Regions from separate parts of the Lentzea roselyniae genome, predicted to be linked through region 3. Evidence: predicted binding sites of a transcription regulator. Region 3 holds the regulator's gene; each other region holds the start of a gene.
What was found. The regulator HspR, encoded in region 3, represses chaperone genes until heat shock. The targets are predictions, from matches to a motif close to ANNTTGAGTNNNNNNNACTCAANNT.
Positions count from the first base shown of each region.

Region 1 (6,359 bases), on a different contig from region 3:
GACCCGCACGGCCTCGGCCTGGCCGACGACGCGGCGGCTGAGCTCGTCCTCCATCCGCAGCAGCTTGGCGGTCTCGCCCTCCAGCAGGCGACCGGCCGGAATGCCGGTCCACGCCGACACGACGTCGGCGACGTCGTCCGGGCCGACTTCCTCCTTGAGCATCGCGGCGTCCTGAGTGGACGCTTCGGAGGCCGCCTCGAGTTCCTTCTCCAGCGCGGGAATCCGGCCGTACCGGAGCTCGGCCGCACGACCCAGGTCGCCGTCGCGCTCGGCGCGTTCGGACTCGCCGCGCAACGACTCCAGCTGTTCCTTCAGCGTCCGGACCTTGTCGATCGAGCCCTTCTCGTTCTGCCACCTCGCGGTCAGCACGGACAGCTCCTCGCGCTTCTCCGCCAGCTCGGCGCGCAGGGCGGAGAGCCGTTCCAGCGAGGCCACGTCCGACTCCTTGGACAGCGCCATCTCCTCGATCTCGAGACGGCGGACGGCACGCTCCACCGTGTCGATCTCGACGGGGCGCGAGTCGATCTCCATGCGGAGCCGGGACGCGGCCTCGTCGACGAGGTCGATCGCCTTGTCCGGCAGGAAGCGCGCGGTGATGTAGCGGTCCGACAACGTGGCCGCGGCGACGAGGGCGGCGTCGGTGATGCGCACGCCGTGGTGCACCTCGTACCGCTCCTTGAGGCCGCGCAGGATGCCGACCGTGTCCTCCACCGACGGCTCGCCGACCAGCACCTGCTGGAAGCGGCGTTCCAGGGCGGCGTCCTTCTCGATGTGCTCGCGGTACTCGTCCAGGGTCGTGGCACCGACCATGCGCAGTTCGCCGCGGGCCAGCATCGGCTTGATCATGTTGCCTGCGTCCATGGCGGACTCGCCGGTCGCGCCGGCGCCGACGATCGTGTGCAGCTCGTCGATGAACGTGATGACCTGGCCGGCCGAGTCGGTGATCTCCTTCAGGACGGCCTTGAGCCGCTCCTCGAACTCACCGCGGTACTTGGCGCCCGCGACCATCGAGCCGAGGTCGAGCGCCACGACGCGCTTGCCGCGCAGCGACTCCGGCACGTCACCGGCCACCACTCGCTGCGCCAGGCCCTCGACGATCGCCGTCTTGCCGACGCCGGGCTCGCCGATCAGCACGGGGTTGTTCTTGGTGCGCCGCGACAGCACCTGGACGACCCGGCGGATCTCGGCGTCACGGCCGATCACCGGGTCGAGCTCGCCCTTGCGGGCGCGTTCGGTCAGGTCGACGCCGTACTTCTCGAGCGCCTTGTACGTGCCCTCGGGGTCGGGCGAGGTGACGCGGGCAGACCCGCGCACCTTCTCGAACGCGTCCTTCAACGCGTCCGGCGTGGCACCGTGCCGGCGGAGCAGGTCGGCGACCTGGCCGCCGTGCTGCGCCAGCCCGACGAGCAGGTGCTCGGTGGACACGTACTCGTCGCCCATCTCGGTGGCGAGCTCCTGCGCCTTGCCGAGCACCCGCACGGCGTCGCGCGAGAACTGCGGCGCGGAGACGGTCGAGCCGGAGGCGCTGGGCAGCGAGCGGGAGAGCTGCTCGAGCTCCTTGCGCACCAGCGTCGGGTCGGCGCCCACCGCTGAGAGCAACGGCGCGGTCAACCCGTCCGTCTGCGCCAGCAGGGCGCCGAGCAGGTGCGCCGACCCCACGTCCGGGTTGCCGTTGAGGGTGGCTGCCTGCACAGCTGCGGAAACAGCCTGCTGAGTCTTCGTCGTCGGGTTGAAAGCGTCCATTCCTCCACCTCGTGGTCAGCCTCCAGCATGGACCATCATCCCGCACAACGTCAGAAAAGTTGAGTCTGTTCCGCTCAACTACGAGAACGTGACGGTCGTCCCGAAAACGCACGGCGATCCGAGCCCGTTGAGCGAAGATCAGCACCATGACCTCAACCATCCACAACGTCACCGTCGACGCCAGGAACGCCTACGAGCAGGCCTCGTGGTGGAGCCGGGTGCTCGGTCTGCCGATCCATCCCGACGACAACCCCGGCGACCCGGAGTGCCTGGTCACGCTGCCGAGCGGCATCCAGTACCTCTTCATCGAGGTGCCCGAGCCCAAGACGGTCAAGAACCGCGTCCACATCTGCCTGCAACCGACGGACGGCACCCGCGACGAGGAGGTCGAACGCCTGCTCGGCATCGGCGCGACGATCTACGAGGATCACCGCAAGCCGGACGGCACCGGCTGGGTCACCATGCACGACCCCGAGGGCAACGAGTTCTGTGTGGAACGCAGCGCAGCCGAACGCGCCGCGACCTCCTGATCGACGTCACTCGAAAGCACCAACAGCTTGTCCACAGCGGAGGTCGAGTTATCCACAATCCGCTGTTCAGTATCCACAGGTGAATCAGGTTCAGTGGCGACCGTCTGTGCACCAGAACCCGTTGGGGTGACATCCACCGAGTCACGCAGCGGTTGCTCCTTGATCAGCAGAACCGCGATCACCGTGAAGACCGCGAGACCGGCGGCGATCAGGAACAGCTCACCCATCGCATCGCCGTAGGAGTCCCGCACGACTGGGGAGAGGGAGCCGCGGTCGAGTGTCTTGGTGCTCACGTGGGCGGCGAGGACCGCGCCCAGCACCGAGACGCCGGCCGTCCCTCCCAGCGACCGCAGGAAGGTGGCGGTCGAACTCGCGGCGCCCAGGTCGGCCATGCCCACACCGTTCTGGACGGCCAGGACCAGGTTCTGCATGGTCAGCCCCACCCCGACGCCGACGAGCAGCAGGTACGCGCTCATCAGGGTCAGGTTCGTGGTGTGGTCGATCGTGCCCAGCAACGCCAGCCCGATGACCAGCGAGAACGCGCCCCAGACCAGGTAACCCTTCCACTTGCCGCTCCTGGCGATGAGCTGCCCGCTGACAGTGGACGAGATGCTCAGGCCGAGAACCAACGGCACCGTGAGCAGCCCTGCCTTCGTGGGCGAGAACCCGCGCGCGATCTGGAAGTACTGCCCCATGAACACCGATGCGCCGAACATCGCAGTACCGACCGCGATGCCACCGAGCATCGCCAGCACCACCGTCCGGTTCCTGAACAGGTGCAACGGGATGACCGGGGAGCTCGCCCGGCGCTCGACGAAGTAGGCGGTGACGAGGGCGAGCAGGGCACCACCTGCGAAGAGCGCGCTCTCCCTGCTCAGCCAGGCGAAGTCCTTGCCGGCGAAGGACACCCACATCAGCACCAGGCTCACGCCACCGGTGATCAGCGTGGCTCCCAGGTAGTCGATCTTGACGTGCCGCCTCTCGCCGGGCAGGTGCAGCGTCTTGTGCAGCACGGCCAGCGCCACGAGCGCCAGCGGCACGCAGACGAAGAAGCACCAGCGCCAGCCGGGCCAGTCGACGAGGAACCCGCCGACGAGCGGCCCGCCGACCGTGCCCGCGGAGATCACCATGCCGGTGTAGCCGCTGTAGCGGCCGCGTTCCCGCGGGCTCAGCAACGCACCGACCACGACCTGGCCGAGCGCCTGCACGCCACCCATGCCCAGGCCCTGGACGACCCGGAACGCGATGAGCTGCTCCATGTTCTGGCTCAGCCCCGACAGGACCGAGCCGACGACGAACAGCACGATGCTCGTCTGCAGCAGCATCTTCTTGTCGAAGAGGTCCGAGAGCTTGCCCCACAGCGGTGTACTGGCCGTGGAGGCGAGCAGCATCGACGTGATGACCCAGGTGTACTGGGTCTGGGTGCCCTTGAGCTCGGCCAGGATCGTCGGGAGAGCGTTCGAGACGATGGTGGAGCTGAGGATCGCGACGAGCAGCGCCACCCAGATGCCGGACAGGGCTTCGAGGATCTCCCGATGCGACGAGGGCCGGTTCAAGCACACCTCCAGTAATTAGTTGATGCTACGCAACTATATCTGGAGATAGTTAGCTAGAACAACTAGTTCGGCCGTCTACTGCGTCACGCAACGCCCGGGCCAGATCACCTTCGAGCTGCCTTCCCGAGGGCTCCGGCCAGGCGAAGTACTCGTCGTCCTCCCAGTGCGGCACGACGTGAAAGTGCAGGTGAGCGACGCTCTGTCCGGAACCGGGCCCACTCGCGTCGAGCACGCACACCCCGGACGCACCGAGCGCGGCCTTCATCGCCCGCGCCACACGCTGGACCATCAGCCGGCCGCCGTGAAGGCCGCCGGAGTCGCGTCGTGCACCCCCACCGAGTGCTCACGCGGCACCACCAGCGTGTGACCGGGAGCTAGAGCGCGGGTGGGGAACGGCAGGAACGCGACGGCGTCCGGCGCCCGCGCCACCCACCGGGCGGACAGGTCGCCGGACATGATCGAGCAGAAGACACAGGGCATGCCGCCATGTGACCAGATCAGCGGGTCACTCCGCGGTCTTGCCCGCCTTGACCCCGAAGTAGTCGCCGCCCTTGCGCTTCACGTCGTCGGTGCCCCAGTCACGCACCCGGTCGACCGGGATCATCCGCGGGATGTGCTTGCGGCAGTGGATGTAGGCCTCCTGCACCTCGACCACCACCCACCGCTCCACCTTCTTGTCCTCGGTGGGGATCTCCTCGCGCGGCGCGATCCGGGCGCGGCCGTTCACGTGCAGCCCGATCAGGTCGTCGGTGAAGTCCACCATCAGCATCCCGACGTGCGGGTTCTCCATGATGTTGCCCAGGGACGCCATCACGCCGTTGCCGCGGTACTCGGGGTACGCGACCGTCCGGGAGTCGATCACCTGGATGAACCCCGCCGGCCCGGCCCGCAGGGTGGAGTCGCACTCCCCGTCGGCATCAGCGGTCGAGATGAAGGCCATCTCCATCCGGCCGACGAACTCGGCCATCGCGGGGTTGAGGTGGTCCAGGACCTGGTCCGAGTAGAAGCGTGTGGCGCGGTCCGAGGTCTCCAGGGCACATTGGAGGAAGTGCTCTCCACGGGAGCCGGGTAGCTCAACACGGTCGGGTGAGGTGGTTTCAGTCAACTCAGGCGGGGACACGTGCCACACCGTTGCACGCAAGCGAGCAAGCCGGTACAGACGGATGCCCAGATTCACACTGTTGCGGTAACAACTAGTTGCGTACGGTAATCACACTTCGCTCGAAGGTGGCATCAAGGAACCAAACCCACCAATCAGGGGTTACTGTCCACCCTGTCGGGGGACGGATGCTTGACGAGGACTACCGCGCCTTGCTGGCGCCAATGAGAACGTGGAGACTGCGCGCGGACCATGACTGCGAACGCTGTGCTGAGCCCCATCCCTACCCCGCCCCACCGAGAACCCCCGCCCGGCGTCACCGCGATGGTGCGGATGATCCGGGAGAGCTTCGCGGTGGTGGAGCCGCACGCCGAAGAAGTGGCGAAGTTCTTCTACGGCATGCTCTTCTCGCTCTCGCCTGCCACACGCGAGATGTTCCCCGCGAACATGGAGGTGCAGCGGAGCCGTCTGCTGCGCGCCCTCGTGCACGTGGTGCAGATGGTCGACCGCCCGGACGACCTCATCCCCTTCCTCCGCCAGCTGGGCCGTGACCACCGCAAGTTCGGTGTCATCAACGTCCACTACGAGGCTGTCGGCACGGCGCTGCTGTCCGCGGTGAAGAAGTTCGCGGGCGCTGCGTGGACGCCGAAGGTCGAGATGGCGTGGGCAGAGGCCTACACGTTGATGGCGCGGGCCATGCAGGAGGCCGCCGACGCCGACAACGGCCCCGCCTACTGGCACGCCACGGTGCTGGAGCACCAGCGCGTCTCGTGGGACCTGGCCGTCGTCCGGCTGCAACCAGACCACCCGGTCAACTACCGCGCCGGTCAGTACGTCAGCGTGGAGACGCCGCAGCGCAAGCGCCTGTGGCGGTACTACTCGCCGGCGAACGCACCGCGCGAGGACGGCGTCATCGAGTTCCACATCCGGTCCGTCGACGGCGGCTGGGTGTCACGCTCGGTGGTCGGTCACACCCAAGCCGGTGACACGTGGCGCATCGGACCGCCCATGGGACGTCTGCAGGTCGACCGCACGGCCGGGTCGGACATCCTCATGGTCGCCGGCGGCACGGGCGTGGCGCCGATGCACGCGATCATCGACGAGATGGCGCAGTGGGGCGACAACCCCCGCGTCCACCTGTTCTACGGCGGCCGCACCCGCGAGGACCTCTACGACCTCGACAACCTGCAGCGCATCGCGACCACGAACCCGTGGCTCACGGTCGTGCCGGTGCTCGAGTCGGACCCCGGCCTCCGCGGTGTCGAGCAGGGCACCCTTGCCGACGTGGTCACCCGCTACGGCGCGTGGGAGGACCGCGACGTCCTGGTCTGCGGCAGCCCGGCCATGATCAGGTCGACCGTGTCCCGCATGCTGGTCGCCGGAACACCGCTCGACCGGATCAAGTACGACCCGTTCACCCTGGACTAAGCT
Region 1 is NZ_BAABBE010000006.1:1,442-7,800, reverse strand. It holds gene clpB (ATP-dependent chaperone ClpB) at 1-1,743, opposite strand, end outside; gene ABFX45_RS11880 (VOC family protein) at 1,890-2,273, shown strand; gene ABFX45_RS11875 (MDR family MFS transporter) at 2,171-3,829, opposite strand; gene ABFX45_RS46415 (HIT family protein) at 3,879-4,118, opposite strand; gene ABFX45_RS11870 (HIT family protein) at 4,118-4,309, opposite strand; gene ABFX45_RS11865 (pyridoxamine 5'-phosphate oxidase family protein) at 4,335-4,958, opposite strand; gene ABFX45_RS11860 (FAD-binding oxidoreductase) at 5,253-6,356, shown strand.
Region 1: clpB (ATP-dependent chaperone ClpB) is a predicted target of HspR. The motif match lies at 1,800-1,824, and genes of this name have one in related genera.

Region 2 (6,359 bases), on a different contig from region 3:
TCGACGCCCAACACCCGTACACCACGCACGGCAAGCAGATCGACGTGTGGCACGACGGCCAGTGGGTCGAGGTCGGCGAGTGCGGGCTGGCCGCGCGTCACGTCCTGAAACACCACCCGCACGGCCTGGCGATGGGTCTCGGGCTGGACCGGATCCTCATGCTGCGCAAGGGAATCCCGGACATCCGCCTGCTGCGCAACGGTGACCCGCGCATCGCGTCGCAGATGCTGGACCTGGCCGAGTACCGCCCGATCTCACGGCATCCGGCCGCGATCAGGGACATCTCGATCATGGCGCACGAGAGCGAGGACATCGAGACGCTCGGCGACCGGATCCGCGCGCTGGTACCGGAGGACGTCATCGAGGAGATCACGATCCTCGGCGAGACGCGGACGGAAGACCTGCCGGAACACGTCCAGCGACGGCTGGAAGCCAGGCCTGGCCAGAAGAACGTGCTCATCCGCGTGACGATGAGGGCGCCGGAACGCACCCTCACCGACCGCGAGACGAACAAGATGCGGGACCGCCTGCTTCAGGGCTTGCGGGCGACAGCGCCGTAGATGGCCGTGTGGTCCTCGAAGGAGTCCGGGCGCCAGTCGTTCACCGGCACGACGCCCGGTTCCAGCAGTTCGAGCCCGTCGAAGAACCTGCTCACCTCGGCGTGCGTGCGGATGGCGAGCTTGTTGTCGGAGCTGCTGTAGATCTTGGCGATCTCGCGGGCCTCCGCCCTCTCCTCATCGCTCAGGGTGTCCCAGGTGGCGTGCGTGATCGCCAGGTACGAGCCGGACGGCAGCGCGGCCATGTACTCGGCGACCTTGCCGTACGGATCGTCCTCGTCCGGAACGAAGTGCAGTGCCGCGATGATCAGCACGCCGACCGGGCGCGAGAAGTCGAGGTGCTCGCGGGCTCCGGCCAGCACCGTGGACGTCGCGCGCAGGTCGGCGAGGAGCGCGGTGGCGTGGTCGTTGTCGGCCAGCAGGGCGTTGCTGTGCGAGACGGCGACCGGCTCGACGTCGACGTACACGACGCGGGCCGACGGGTTGTCCTGCTGGGCGATCTCGTGGACGTTGCCCACGGTGGGGATGCCGGAGCCCAGGTCGAGGAACTGGTCGATTCCCTCGGCGACGAGGTGGCGGACGACCCTGCGCAGGAACGAGCGGTTCGCCTGCGCGCTCTGCGCGACGCCCGGGAAGATCTGCTCCACCTGCTTGGCGGCAGCACGGTCGGCTTCGAAGTTGTGCGAGCCGCCCAGGTAGTAGTCGTACATCCGCGCCACGCTCGGACGTGTGACGTCGACCGTGGCCGGGACCCACTTCAGCTCTTCCATCACGGGCGCATCCTCGCTCGTGTGCACACGGGTGTCCACCGCCAGCCGAGTGTGCACGGATCGTGTCCTGGCTGCTCGCTGACAGCGAACACCTGAAGGGAACACCACCACGCTCCAGTTGGTTGAGCGGTACAGACTCAACTTTGGAGGGTGATGTGATGGGCGAGACGTTGGCCCTGCCGGTGCTGCCGCTCGACGACGTTGTGGTGCTCCCCGGCATGGTGGTGCCGATCCGCATCTCCGGTGCGGACGCCAGCGCCGAGGCCCGCGCGGCCGTCGACGCGGCCACGACCGCGGCAAATCATCAAGTGCTCCTGGTCCCGCGTCTGGACGGGAAGTACGCCTCGGTCGGCACACTGGCCGAGATCGAGCAGGTGGGACGCCTGCCCGGCGGCGAGCGCGCCGCCGTCGTGCGCGGCACCAAGCGCGTGCGCATCGGCACGGGCACGACGGGGCCGGGCGCGGCGCTGTGGGTGAACTCGACGATCGCGGACGAGTCCCCGATCACCGACCGGACGCGGGAGCTCGCGAAGCAGTACCGCGCGCTCGTGACGAACATCCTGCAGACGCGTGGCGCCTGGCAGATGGTCGACTCGGTGCAGCAGATCAGCGACCCGTCGGCGCTGGCCGACCTCGCCGGTTACGCCTCCTACCTCGACGAGAAGCAGAAGATCTGGCTGCTGGAGACGAGCGACGTCACCACCCGGCTGGAGAAGCTCGTCGAGTGGGGTCAGGCGCACCTGACCGAACTCGACGTCAACGAGACGATCGCCAAGGACGTCAAGGAAGGCGTCGAGAAGCAGCAGCGGGAGTTCCTGCTGCGCCAGCAGATGGCCGCGATCCGCAAGGAGCTGGCCGAGCTCGACGGCAAGCCGGCCTCCGAGCAGGAGGACTACCGGGCGCGCGTCGAGGCCGCGAGCCTGCCGGAGAAGGTCGAGAAGGCCGCGCTGGCCGAGGTCGACAAGCTGGAGCGCACCTCCGAGCAGTCGCCCGAGGTGGGCTGGATCCGGACGTGGCTCGACACCGTTCTCGAGATGCCGTGGAACGAGCGGACCGAGGACTCCTACGACATCAAGGCCGCGCGTGAGGTGCTCGACGCGGACCACTCCGGTCTGGACGACGTGAAGCAGCGCATCACCGAGTACCTGGCCGTGCGCAAGCGTCGTGCCGACCGCGGCATGGGCGTCGTCGGCGGACGTCGTTCCGGCGCCGTGCTGGCTCTCGTCGGCCCTCCCGGCGTCGGCAAGACGTCGCTCGGCGAGTCCGTGGCACGGGCGATGGGCCGCAAGTTCGTCCGCGTGGCGCTCGGTGGCGTGCGTGACGAGGCCGAGATCCGCGGTCACCGCCGCACGTACGTCGGCGCGCTGCCGGGCCGGATCGTCCGTGCGATCAGCGAGGCCGGTTCGATGAACCCGGTCGTGCTGCTCGACGAGATCGACAAGGTCGGCTCCGACTACCGCGGCGACCCCACGGCGGCGTTGCTCGAGGTGCTGGACCCGGCGCAGAACCACACGTTCCGCGACCACTACCTGGAGGTCGAGCTCGACCTCTCGGACGTGGTGTTCCTCGCGACCGCGAACGTGCTGGAGTCGATCCCGGCGCCGTTGCTCGACCGCATGGAACTGGTGCAGCTCGACGGCTACACCGAGGACGAGAAGGTCACGATCGCCAGCGAGCACCTGCTGCCGCGGCAGATCGAACGCGCCGGCCTCGAACCCGAGGACGTCACGTTCGACAAGCCCGCGCTGCACCAGCTGGCGAGCGAGTACACGCGGGAAGCCGGTGTGCGGCAACTGGAACGGGCCCTCGCGCGGATCCTGCGCAAGGTCACCGCGAAGGTCGCGCTGGGTGACTCGGAGCTGCCCGTCACGGTCGACCAGCCGTCGCTGAAGTCGTACCTCGGCAGCCCGAAGAACACGCCGGAGCCGGCCGAGCGCACCTCGGTTCCCGGTGTGGCAACGGGTCTGGCCGTCACGGGTGTCGGTGGCGACGTGCTGTTCATCGAAGCCTCGCTGGCCCCCAAGGACACCGGCGCGTCCGGCGTCACGCTGACCGGCCAGCTGGGCGACGTGATGAAGGAGTCCGCGCAGATCGCGTTGTCGTACCTGCGTTCGCACGACGACAAGGCGGCGGCCCTGGAAGGCCGTGGAGTGCACATCCACGTGCCGGCGGGCGCGGTGCCGAAGGACGGTCCGTCGGCCGGCGTCACGATGACGACGGCGCTGGCGTCGCTGCTGTCGGGCCGCCCGGTGCGCTCGGACGTGGCGATGACGGGTGAGATCTCGCTGACCGGCCGGGTGCTGCCGATCGGTGGCGTCAAGCAGAAGCTGCTCGCCGCCCACCGCGCGGGCATCACGACGGTGCTGCTGCCCCAGCGCAACGAGCCGGACCTGGAGGACGTGCCGGAGTCGGTGCGGGAGCAGCTGACCGTGCACTTCGTCTCGGACGTGGCCGAGGTGCTGGAGCACGCGCTCTCGAAGGAGGTCGTTGCCACCGTTGCGGCGTAACGGTTTCCAGCTGGAACCCCTCGTGGGGCAGTAGCGGCGACTACTGCCCCACGAGGCTTTTCCGCTTACAGGCCGACGTCGATGACGAGCCTGTTCGGGTTCGTCAGCGTGAAGACCCGGTGCCAGGCGTTGGCATTGGTGTAGCCGACGGCGATGCCCAGCGTGGCCTCGAAGTCGCACGTGAGCGCGACCCTGTTGACGGGGTTGAGGTTGGGCGTCGCGAAGTTCCGCGACCCGGTGTAGGTCGGGTTGCCGTTGTCGTCGTGCGCGGCGGCGCCGATGAGGGTGACCGCGAGGATCTCCGTGCTGCCCGGCATGTCGACCGGGTTGCCGGAACCGCAGTTCGCGACACTGGTGACCTCGCGGACCCGGTGTTCCGTCGGCAGGCCGGACAGGTCCAGCACCACCCGGCTGAAGCCGGGGTGCTGGCCGGTCCTGATGTTCGACAGCGTGGGCGTGCTCTGCGCCGACGCCAGCGGGACGAACGTGAAGACCGTCAGCACTGCCACCAACACCGCGACCAGACGTCTGTTCATCTTCGTGCGCCCTCTCAGGGCTCCTTGACACTCAATTGGACGTGACTCGGAACACAGTTGCGTCAGTGCTTGATGTCGACCACGTACCGGAGGGGGTTGTCCAGGAAGTAGGCCTCGTAGGTCGCGTTCCGGTGCCCCACACCGATCGCGATCGACAGGTCCGCCTCGAAGTCGCACGTGAACACGACGCTCTGCGCGGTCCCCAGTCCCGTCGTGATGTTGCGCGGCCCCGTGTAGGAGTGCCCGTCGGCCGGCTGCAGCCGCACCTCCAGGAACTCCACGCCCTTCGCCGCGATCGGCTTGCCGGAGCCGCAGCTCACCGGCTCGGCGATGGGCTGGACGCTGTCCTGCGGCTTGCCGCCCGTCAGGTCGAACACCACGCGGTCGAACGTCGGCTGGCGCTCCGTCCGGACGTTGGTCAGCTGTGCGTGGTCGGCCGCTGATGCCGCCGGAACGACGCTCAACGCCATCCCCGCGGCGATGAGCGCTGCTGCGATTCGCTTCATGAAGATCCCCCACTTCACGGTCCTGCTACCCCAGAAAGTCCTCCAGTGGCACTGGAGTCAGTCCATCTTGCTTGGCACGGTTCAGGAACGCGGTGAAATCCTCGACGAAAGTCGTGCGGAAGTGCATCAGCACGATGTCGCCCAGCTTGAGCTTGTCGCCCTGCTGGAACTGCACGCGCCCGTCGTTGACCGCGGCCGTCCAGTTGACCAGCGCCTTGAACCCGCAGCTCGCGGCGGCCTTGCGGGTGTTCTCGTCGTAGTTGCCGAACGGCGGCCGGAACAGCGTCGGGCGCCTGCCGTAGTCGGCGGCGATGAAGTCGGCGTTGCCGCAGATCTCGTGCTTCTGGAACTCGAACGGCTTGCCCTGCATGTTCGGGTGAGTGGACGTGTGGCTGTGGATCGTGGCCGGCAGTTCCTTGAAGTAGTCCTTGTGCCCCTCGGCGTACTTCGTGTTGAGGAACAGCGACGGCCACACGCCCGCGTTGATCATCAGCTCGCGCGCCTTCGGGTGCTGCACCGCGCCGTCGTCGATCGTGATGAACACGTACGGCTTGTCGGTTGGAATGCGCGTGACCACGGGCACCATGCCGTCGACGGTCGCGGGCGCGTGGGCCTGCACCGTGCCGTAGGTGTACGGCGGCTCGAACATCCGCTTCGGCTTCTCGGACGTGGTCGTGGGCACCGGCGAGGACGTCGTGAGAACGGGCCCGCCCGGTTGCTCACCGGCCGGCTGCCCACATGACACCAGCCCGGCAACCAGCACAAACGCAGCAAAGAGCCGCAACCTGGACATCGAATTCCCCCTCCACGCGGAAGACGTCGCGCAGGTCTGCAAGGTTGCACGGGGATAGGCTCGAACTGATCACAAAGAGGAGGAGATCCGATGAGCCTCGAGCGCCCAGTCGCTCCCGACCCCTACCAGCTGCTCCCGAAGGTCGGCACCTTCGACGTCACCTCGGCGGACGTGCGCGACGGCGAACAGCTCCCCGACGCCCAGGTCTTCGAGGGCGGGAACACCTCACCCCAGCTCTCGTGGTCCGGCTTCCCCGCCGAGACGCGCAGTTTCGTGGTCACCTGCTTCGACCCCGACGCTCCCACCCCCTCCGGCTTCTGGCACTGGGTGGCCGTGAACCTCCCCGTCACCACCACCTCATTGGACACCGGTGCGGGCGCCTCCGACGCGACACTTCCGGGTGACGCCTTCCACGTGCGCTCCGACTACGGCACGCGCGCGTTCGGCGGCGCTGCACCGCCCAAGGGCGACCACCCGCACCGCTACTACTTCGTGGTGCACGCGGTCGACGTCGACAAGCTCGACGTGGACGGCGACGCCTCACCGGCGGTCGTCAGCTTCAACCTGGCGTTCCACACGCTGGCGCGCGCGATCATCACGCCGACCTACCAGCACTGAGCGGGCCGGTCCGGCGCACCTGCCCCGCTGCGCCGGGCCGCTCGTAAGGCCCGCGTAACACCTCGTCCGGGA
Region 2 is NZ_BAABBE010000008.1:134,720-141,078, forward strand. It holds gene srmL (PheS-related mystery ligase SrmL) at 1-560, shown strand, start outside; gene ABFX45_RS16470 (SAM-dependent methyltransferase) at 533-1,384, opposite strand; gene lon (endopeptidase La) at 1,486-3,834, shown strand; gene ABFX45_RS16480 (AMIN-like domain-containing (lipo)protein) at 3,900-4,370, opposite strand; gene ABFX45_RS16485 (AMIN-like domain-containing (lipo)protein) at 4,433-4,876, opposite strand; gene ABFX45_RS16490 (polysaccharide deacetylase family protein) at 4,902-5,558, opposite strand; gene ABFX45_RS16495 (YbhB/YbcL family Raf kinase inhibitor-like protein) at 5,760-6,287, shown strand.
Region 2: lon (endopeptidase La) is a predicted target of HspR. The motif match lies at 1,447-1,471, and genes of this name have one in related genera.

Region 3 (6,359 bases):
GCTGAACTTCGTCTCGGCACGCACGGTCCGCGTCGTCACGGGCTCGGGCAACCTGACGGTGCGGGTGCCGAGTTCCGCCGGCCCGTACCGGGTCACCGCCGAGTCCGGCAGAGGGGATCGCAGGGTCGACGTGCCGACCGACCCGGCGGCGAAGTACGAGCTCAAGCTGACGGCCGACTCGGGGAACGTGAAGGTGCTGGCCGTGTGAGGCCTGCCGAACCAGGGCGAATGTGTCGAGGGCCACTCCACAAGGGGTGGTCCTCGGCGCGTTCTGAGGGAACAACCAGATCTGGCCAGCCGTTGGTTCAGTCAGAAAGCTTGAGTCGAGTAGGCTCAACGTTGGGCAAGATGGCAAACTTGAGCCAGCAACGCTCAACAAGTACTAGCGGAAGGAACTCCAATGGCGCGTGCAGTCGGCATCGACCTCGGGACGACCAACTCCGTCGTCGCCGTCCTCGAAGGCGGTGAGCCGACGGTCATCGCCAACTCGGAGGGCTCGAGGACGACCCCGTCCATCGTCGCGTTCGCCAAGAACGGCGAGGTTCTCGTGGGTCAGCCCGCGAAGAACCAGGCTGTCACGAACGTCGACCGCACCATCCGCTCGGTGAAGCGGCACATCGGCACCAACTGGAAGACCGATGAGATCGACGGCAAGCAGTACACCTCGCAGGAGATCAGCGCGCGCGTGCTGATGAAGCTCAAGCGCGACGCCGAGGCGTACCTGGGCGAGGAGATCACCGACGCCGTCATCACCGTCCCCGCCTACTTCGAGGACGCGCAGCGCCAGGCCACCAAGGAGGCCGGCCAGATCGCGGGCCTCAACGTGCTCCGCATCGTCAACGAGCCGACGTCGGCCGCGCTGGCCTACGGCCTCGACAAGGGCGAGAAGGAGCAGACCATCCTGGTCTTCGACCTCGGTGGCGGCACGTTCGACGTCTCGCTGCTCGAGCTCGGTGACGGCGTGGTCGAGGTTCGTGCCACGAGTGGTGACAACCACCTCGGTGGCGACGACTGGGACCAGCGCGTCGTCGACTGGCTGGTGGACCGCTTCAAGCAGGCCAACGGCATCGACCTGACCAAGGACAAGATGGCCCTGCAGCGCATCCGTGAGGCTGCGGAGAAGGCCAAGATCGAGCTGTCCAGCTCCAGCACCGCGAGCATCAACCTGCCGTACATCACGGTCGACGCGGACAAGAACCCGCTGTTCCTCGACGAGACGCTGTCGCGCGCCGAGTTCCAGCGGATCACGTCCGACCTGCTCGACCGCACCCGTGCGCCGTTCAACAACGTGATCAAGGACGCCGGCATCTCCGTCGGCGACATCGACCACGTCGTGCTCGTCGGTGGCTCGACCCGCATGCCCGCCGTCGCGGAGCTCGTGAAGGAGCTGACCGGCGGCCGCGAGCCCAACAAGGGCGTGAACCCGGACGAGGTCGTCGCCGTCGGCGCCGCCCTGCAGGCCGGTGTCCTCAAGGGCGAGGTCAAGGACGTCCTGCTGCTCGACGTCACCCCGCTGTCCCTCGGCATCGAGACCAAGGGCGGCATCATGACCAAGCTGATCGAGCGCAACACCACGATCCCGACCAAGCGCTCGGAGACCTTCACGACGGCCGACGACAACCAGCCGTCCGTGCAGATCCAGGTCTTCCAGGGCGAGCGCGAGATCGCGGCGCACAACAAGAAGCTCGGCATGTTCGAGCTGACCGGCCTGCCCCCGGCCCCGCGCGGCGTGCCGCAGATCGAGGTCACCTTCGACATCGACGCGAACGGCATCGTGCACGTCTTCGCGAAGGACCTGGGCACTGGCAAGGAACAGTCGATGACCATCACCGGTGGCTCCGCGCTGCCGAAGGAGGACATCGACCGCATGGTCAAGGACGCTGAGGCCCACGCGGAGGAGGACAAGCGCCGCCGCGAGGAGGCCGAGGTCCGCAACCAGGCCGAGACGCTCGTGTACCAGACGGAGAAGGTCGTCAAGGAGAACGACGACAAGCTCCCGTCCGACATCAAGGAGAAGGTCACCGCCGCGATCGCCGAGGCGAACGAGGCGCTCAAGGGCACCGACATCAACGCCATCAAGGCCGCGGTGGAGAAGCTCGCGACCGAGTCCCAGGCCATCGGTCAGGCGATCTACGCCAACGCTCCGGGTGCCGCCGGTGCCGAGGCTCCTGGTACGGACGCGCCGGGTGCCGGTGCGGGTGCCAAGGCCGGCCAGGACGACGTCGTCGACGCCGAGATCGTGGACGAGGACGAGAAGAAGTGACCGAGCCGAGGCACGCCGCCCCTGACGAGGAGCAGCCTCAGGTAGTCGTGAACGACCGGCGCCGGATCGACCCCGAAACGGGGGAGGTCCGGGCGCCGGCCGACGCGACCACCGAGGAAGAAGGCGCTGCTCCGGTGGAAGACGCTCCGGTCGTTGCGGAGATCGTGGACGAGGTGGCCGCCGAGCTGAAGACCCAGCTCGACGAGCGCACCGCCGACCTGCAACGGCTCACCGCCGAGTACGCGAACTACCGCAAGCGGGTGGAACGCGATCGCGAAGCGGTGATCAACAACGCGAAGGCGTCCGTGGCCGCGGAGCTGCTCTCCGTGCTGGACGACGTCGAACGGGCCGCCGCGCACGGCGACCTGACCGGCGCGTTCAAGGCGGTGGCGGACAAGCTCGTGTCCACTCTGCAGAAGACCGGCCTGGAGCCGTTCGCGCACGAGGGTGAGGCGTTCGACCCGTCGGTGCACGAGGCCGTGCAGCACAGCACGTCCCCGGACGTCGACGGCCCGACCGTCACGGCAGTCCTGCGCCGTGGCTACCGGTTCGGCGACAAGCTCGTCCGGCCCGCGCTCGTCGCGGTGACCGACCACGAGCCCGCCGCCGCCGCACCGCAGGCCGAAGAGAGCTGACGGAAGGGAGGAGACGTCCGGTGAGTGCTAGGGACTGGATCGAAAAGGACTTCTACCGCGAGTTGGGCGTCTCCTCCGACGCGTCGGCGGACGAGATCAAGAAGTCGTACCGCAAGCTCGCCCGCGAGCTGCACCCCGACGCGAACCCCGGCGACGCCAAGGCCGAGGCCCGCTTCAAGGCGGTCTCCGAGGCTTATGGCGTGCTGTCGGACCCGGCCAAGCGCAAGCAGTACGACGAGGCCCGGCGCCTGTTCGCGGGCGGCGGTGGCTTTCCCGGCGGCTTCGGCGGCGGGGGTGGCTTCGACGTCAACGACCTGTTCGGCCGTGCCGCGCAGGGCACCGGTGGCGGCGGCCTGGGCGACCTGCTCGGCGGCCTGTTCAACCGGCGCGGTGGTGGCGGGACGGCCTCCGCCACGCGCCCGCGCCGTGGCGAGGACGTCGAGACCGACGTCCGCATCGACTTCACCGAGGCGGTGAAGGGAGCGACGGTGCCGCTGCGCCTGTCGTCCCCCGCCGCCTGCACGAAGTGTGGCGGCTCCGGCGCCAAGCCGGGCACGACGCCGCACGCCTGTGCGACCTGTTCGGGTTCCGGTCTGGTGACTCGCTCGCAGGGCGCGTTCGCGTTCAGCGAGCCGTGCCGCGACTGCCGCGGCACCGGCCGGATCATCGACGACCCGTGCCCCGAGTGCGGTGGCGACGGCGTCAGCACCCGCACCCGCACGCTGACCGTGCGGATCCCGTCGGGCGTCGACGACGGCCAGCGCATTCGCCTTGCGGGACAAGGCGAACCCGGCCGCAACGGTGGCCCCGCCGGCGACCTGTTCGTGCGCGTGCACGTCAACCCGCACAGCGTCTTCGGGCGCCAGGGCAACGATCTGACGCTCACGGCGCCGATGACCTTCCCGGAGCTGGCTCTGGGCACGACGTTGACCGTCCCGACGCTGGACGGCAAGGTGACCTTGAAGGTGCCCGCCGGCACCGCCTCCGGGCGGGTGCTGCGGGCTCGGGGCAAGGGGATCACCAAGCGCGACGGCACCTCCGGTGATCTCCTGATCACCCTGGAGGTCGCGGTGCCGAACAACCTGTCGTCCGAGGCCCGCAAGGCGCTCGAGGCGTACGCCGACGTCACGAAGGACCACGATCCCCGTGGTGATCTGAACGCACTTCTCGAAGGGCGGTGAGTTCCGTGGGTTTTCCGTTCCCTCCTGGAACTGACGAGGACACACCTTTCTTCGTGATCTCAGTGGCGGCGCAGCTGTCCGGTCTGCACGCCCAGACGCTGCGGTCCTACGACCGGATGGGTCTGGTGTCGCCCGGCCGCACTTCGGGCGGTGGCCGCCGCTACTCGATGCGCGACATCGTGCTGCTGCGCGAGGTCCAGCGGCTCTCCCAGGAGGAGGGCGTGAACCTCGCCGGGATCAAGCGGATCATCGAGCTGGAGAACCAGGTCGACGCACTGCGGGCACGGGTCAACGAGCTGACCCAGGAGCTGGCTCAGGCGTTGGCGGCGGCGGACTCCGCGGCTGCCGCGGTGCACGCCTCCTACCGGCGGGACCTCGTCCCCATCCGGCAGGAGACGTCGCTCGTCGTGTGGAAGCCCAAGCCCCGCAAGTGATCGAGCGTCTCTACGAGGTGTTCGCGGCGCCCCGCCCTGCAGTGGTCGACCATTGCGATCACTGCGTGGACCCGGCGGACGTCGCCCCCTTCACCACCGTGCCGTTGCGCGACCTGCCTGCCGGCCACGTCGAAAAGTACTGGTTGCGCTCGGGCACGATCGGCGACGAGACCTTTGTGCGGTACCTGCTTCCGCGCGTGCTGGAGCTGATCGCCGAGGGCGCGCTCGACGCGGACTTCTTCTGGCTGGGACTCGCGAACTCGGCTCACCAGAATGGTGATCCGCAGGAGCAGCGAGCGATCGAGGAGTACTACGAGGCGACGCCGCGAGCCCTGGCCGGCCTCGTGCGAGAGTGCGCGGATCGCCTCGACCGCGCCGGACGGCTCGCCGAGTGGCTGCGCGGGCCGGAAGCCCTTGCCGTGCTCGAAGAAGCCGCGCTGACCGGCCCCGATCCCGACGGCGAGCTCTCCGAGGCGCACCTGGCGCTCGAAGCCTGGCGCTGACTCACCGCTGCTCGAAGTAGAACCCGGCCTCCAGATCCGCGAGAAGGCCGGGTTCCTTCGTTTCCCAGCCCAGCAGCGCTTTCGTGCGCGCACTGGACGTGGGTGCGTCACGCGCGACCATGTTCGCGAGCGGGCCGAAGTGCTCCACCGCACGTTCGGCGGGGATGCTTTCCACCGGCACGTTCAGCTTTCGTCCGATCACCTCGGCGATCTCCCGCAGCGGCACCGCTTCCTCGGCGACCGCGTGCAGCACCGAGCCGGCGGGAGCCTTCTCCACGGCCAGCCGGTAGAGCCGCGCCACGTCCAGCGTGTGCGTGGCCGACCAGCGGTTGGTGCCGTCGCCGGGGTAGCCGGAGATCCCCGTGGTGCGTGCGACCTTCACCAGCAGCGGGATGAAGCCGGCCGTGTCCAGTTCACTGTGGACGGTCGGTGGCAGCACGGCGACCGCGCCGCGCACGCCGGCCGCGTCGATGATCAGGTTTCGGGCGGTGCCGCGGCTGTGGTCGTCCGGGACCCGTTCCTCTTCGGTGACGGTGCGGCCCAGGCCGGAGTACGACAGCGTGCCGGCGGTGCCGATCAGCGCCTTGCCGGTGCCGGACAGCTCGTCGATGAACGCACGGACCACCGCGAGATCGGCGGCGGACGCACCGGCGTAGTCGCCCGCGAACATCTCCTCGTGCTTGAACGCCAGGTGGATCACCGCGTCGGCCTCGGCCGCGCCCTTGCGCAGGCCGTCCAGGTCGTCGAGGTCGCCGCGCTGGACCGCCGCGCCGAGGTCGGTGAGCTTGGCGGCGGAGGCGTCCGAGCGGGCCAGTCCGACGACCCGATGGCCGGCCTGCAGGAGTTCCGGGACCAGCGCGGAGCCGACATGGCCGCTGGCGCCCGTGACGAAGACCTTCATGAGCACTTCCTCAAGTGATGGGACTTGGTCTTATCAACCGTAGCAGAGTGATGGGACTAAGTCGCATCACTTAGGATGGCGTCATGGGTCGATGGGAACCGGACGCGCGGGATCGGTTGGTGCGCGCCGCACTCGACCTGTTCAGCGAGCAGGGGTACGAGAACACCGCGGTCGCGCAGATCGCCGAACGGGCGGGGCTCACGAAGAGCACGTACTTCCGGCACTTCCGGGACAAGCGCGAGGTGTTGTTCGGCGGCCAGGACGAGATTCTCGAACTGCTCGCCGGCGGGATCGCCGGCGCACCCGCGTCCGCAGGAGCGCTGGTGGCGGTCGAGGCCGCGCTCGTGGCGATCGCCGTCACGTTCACGGAGGAGCGCCGGGCGAACGGGCCGCGGCGGCTGGCGGTGATCGCGAGCAACGACGAGCTGCGCGAGCGGGACGC
Region 3 is NZ_BAABBE010000001.1:327-6,685, reverse strand. It holds gene ABFX45_RS00045 (DUF4097 family beta strand repeat-containing protein) at 1-208, shown strand, start outside; gene dnaK (molecular chaperone DnaK) at 401-2,263, shown strand; gene grpE (nucleotide exchange factor GrpE) at 2,260-2,898, shown strand; gene dnaJ (molecular chaperone DnaJ) at 2,919-4,079, shown strand; gene ABFX45_RS00025 (heat shock protein transcriptional repressor HspR) at 4,085-4,513, shown strand; gene ABFX45_RS00020 (hypothetical protein) at 4,510-5,016, shown strand; gene ABFX45_RS00015 (SDR family oxidoreductase) at 5,018-5,917, opposite strand; gene ABFX45_RS00010 (TetR/AcrR family transcriptional regulator) at 6,001-6,359, shown strand, end outside.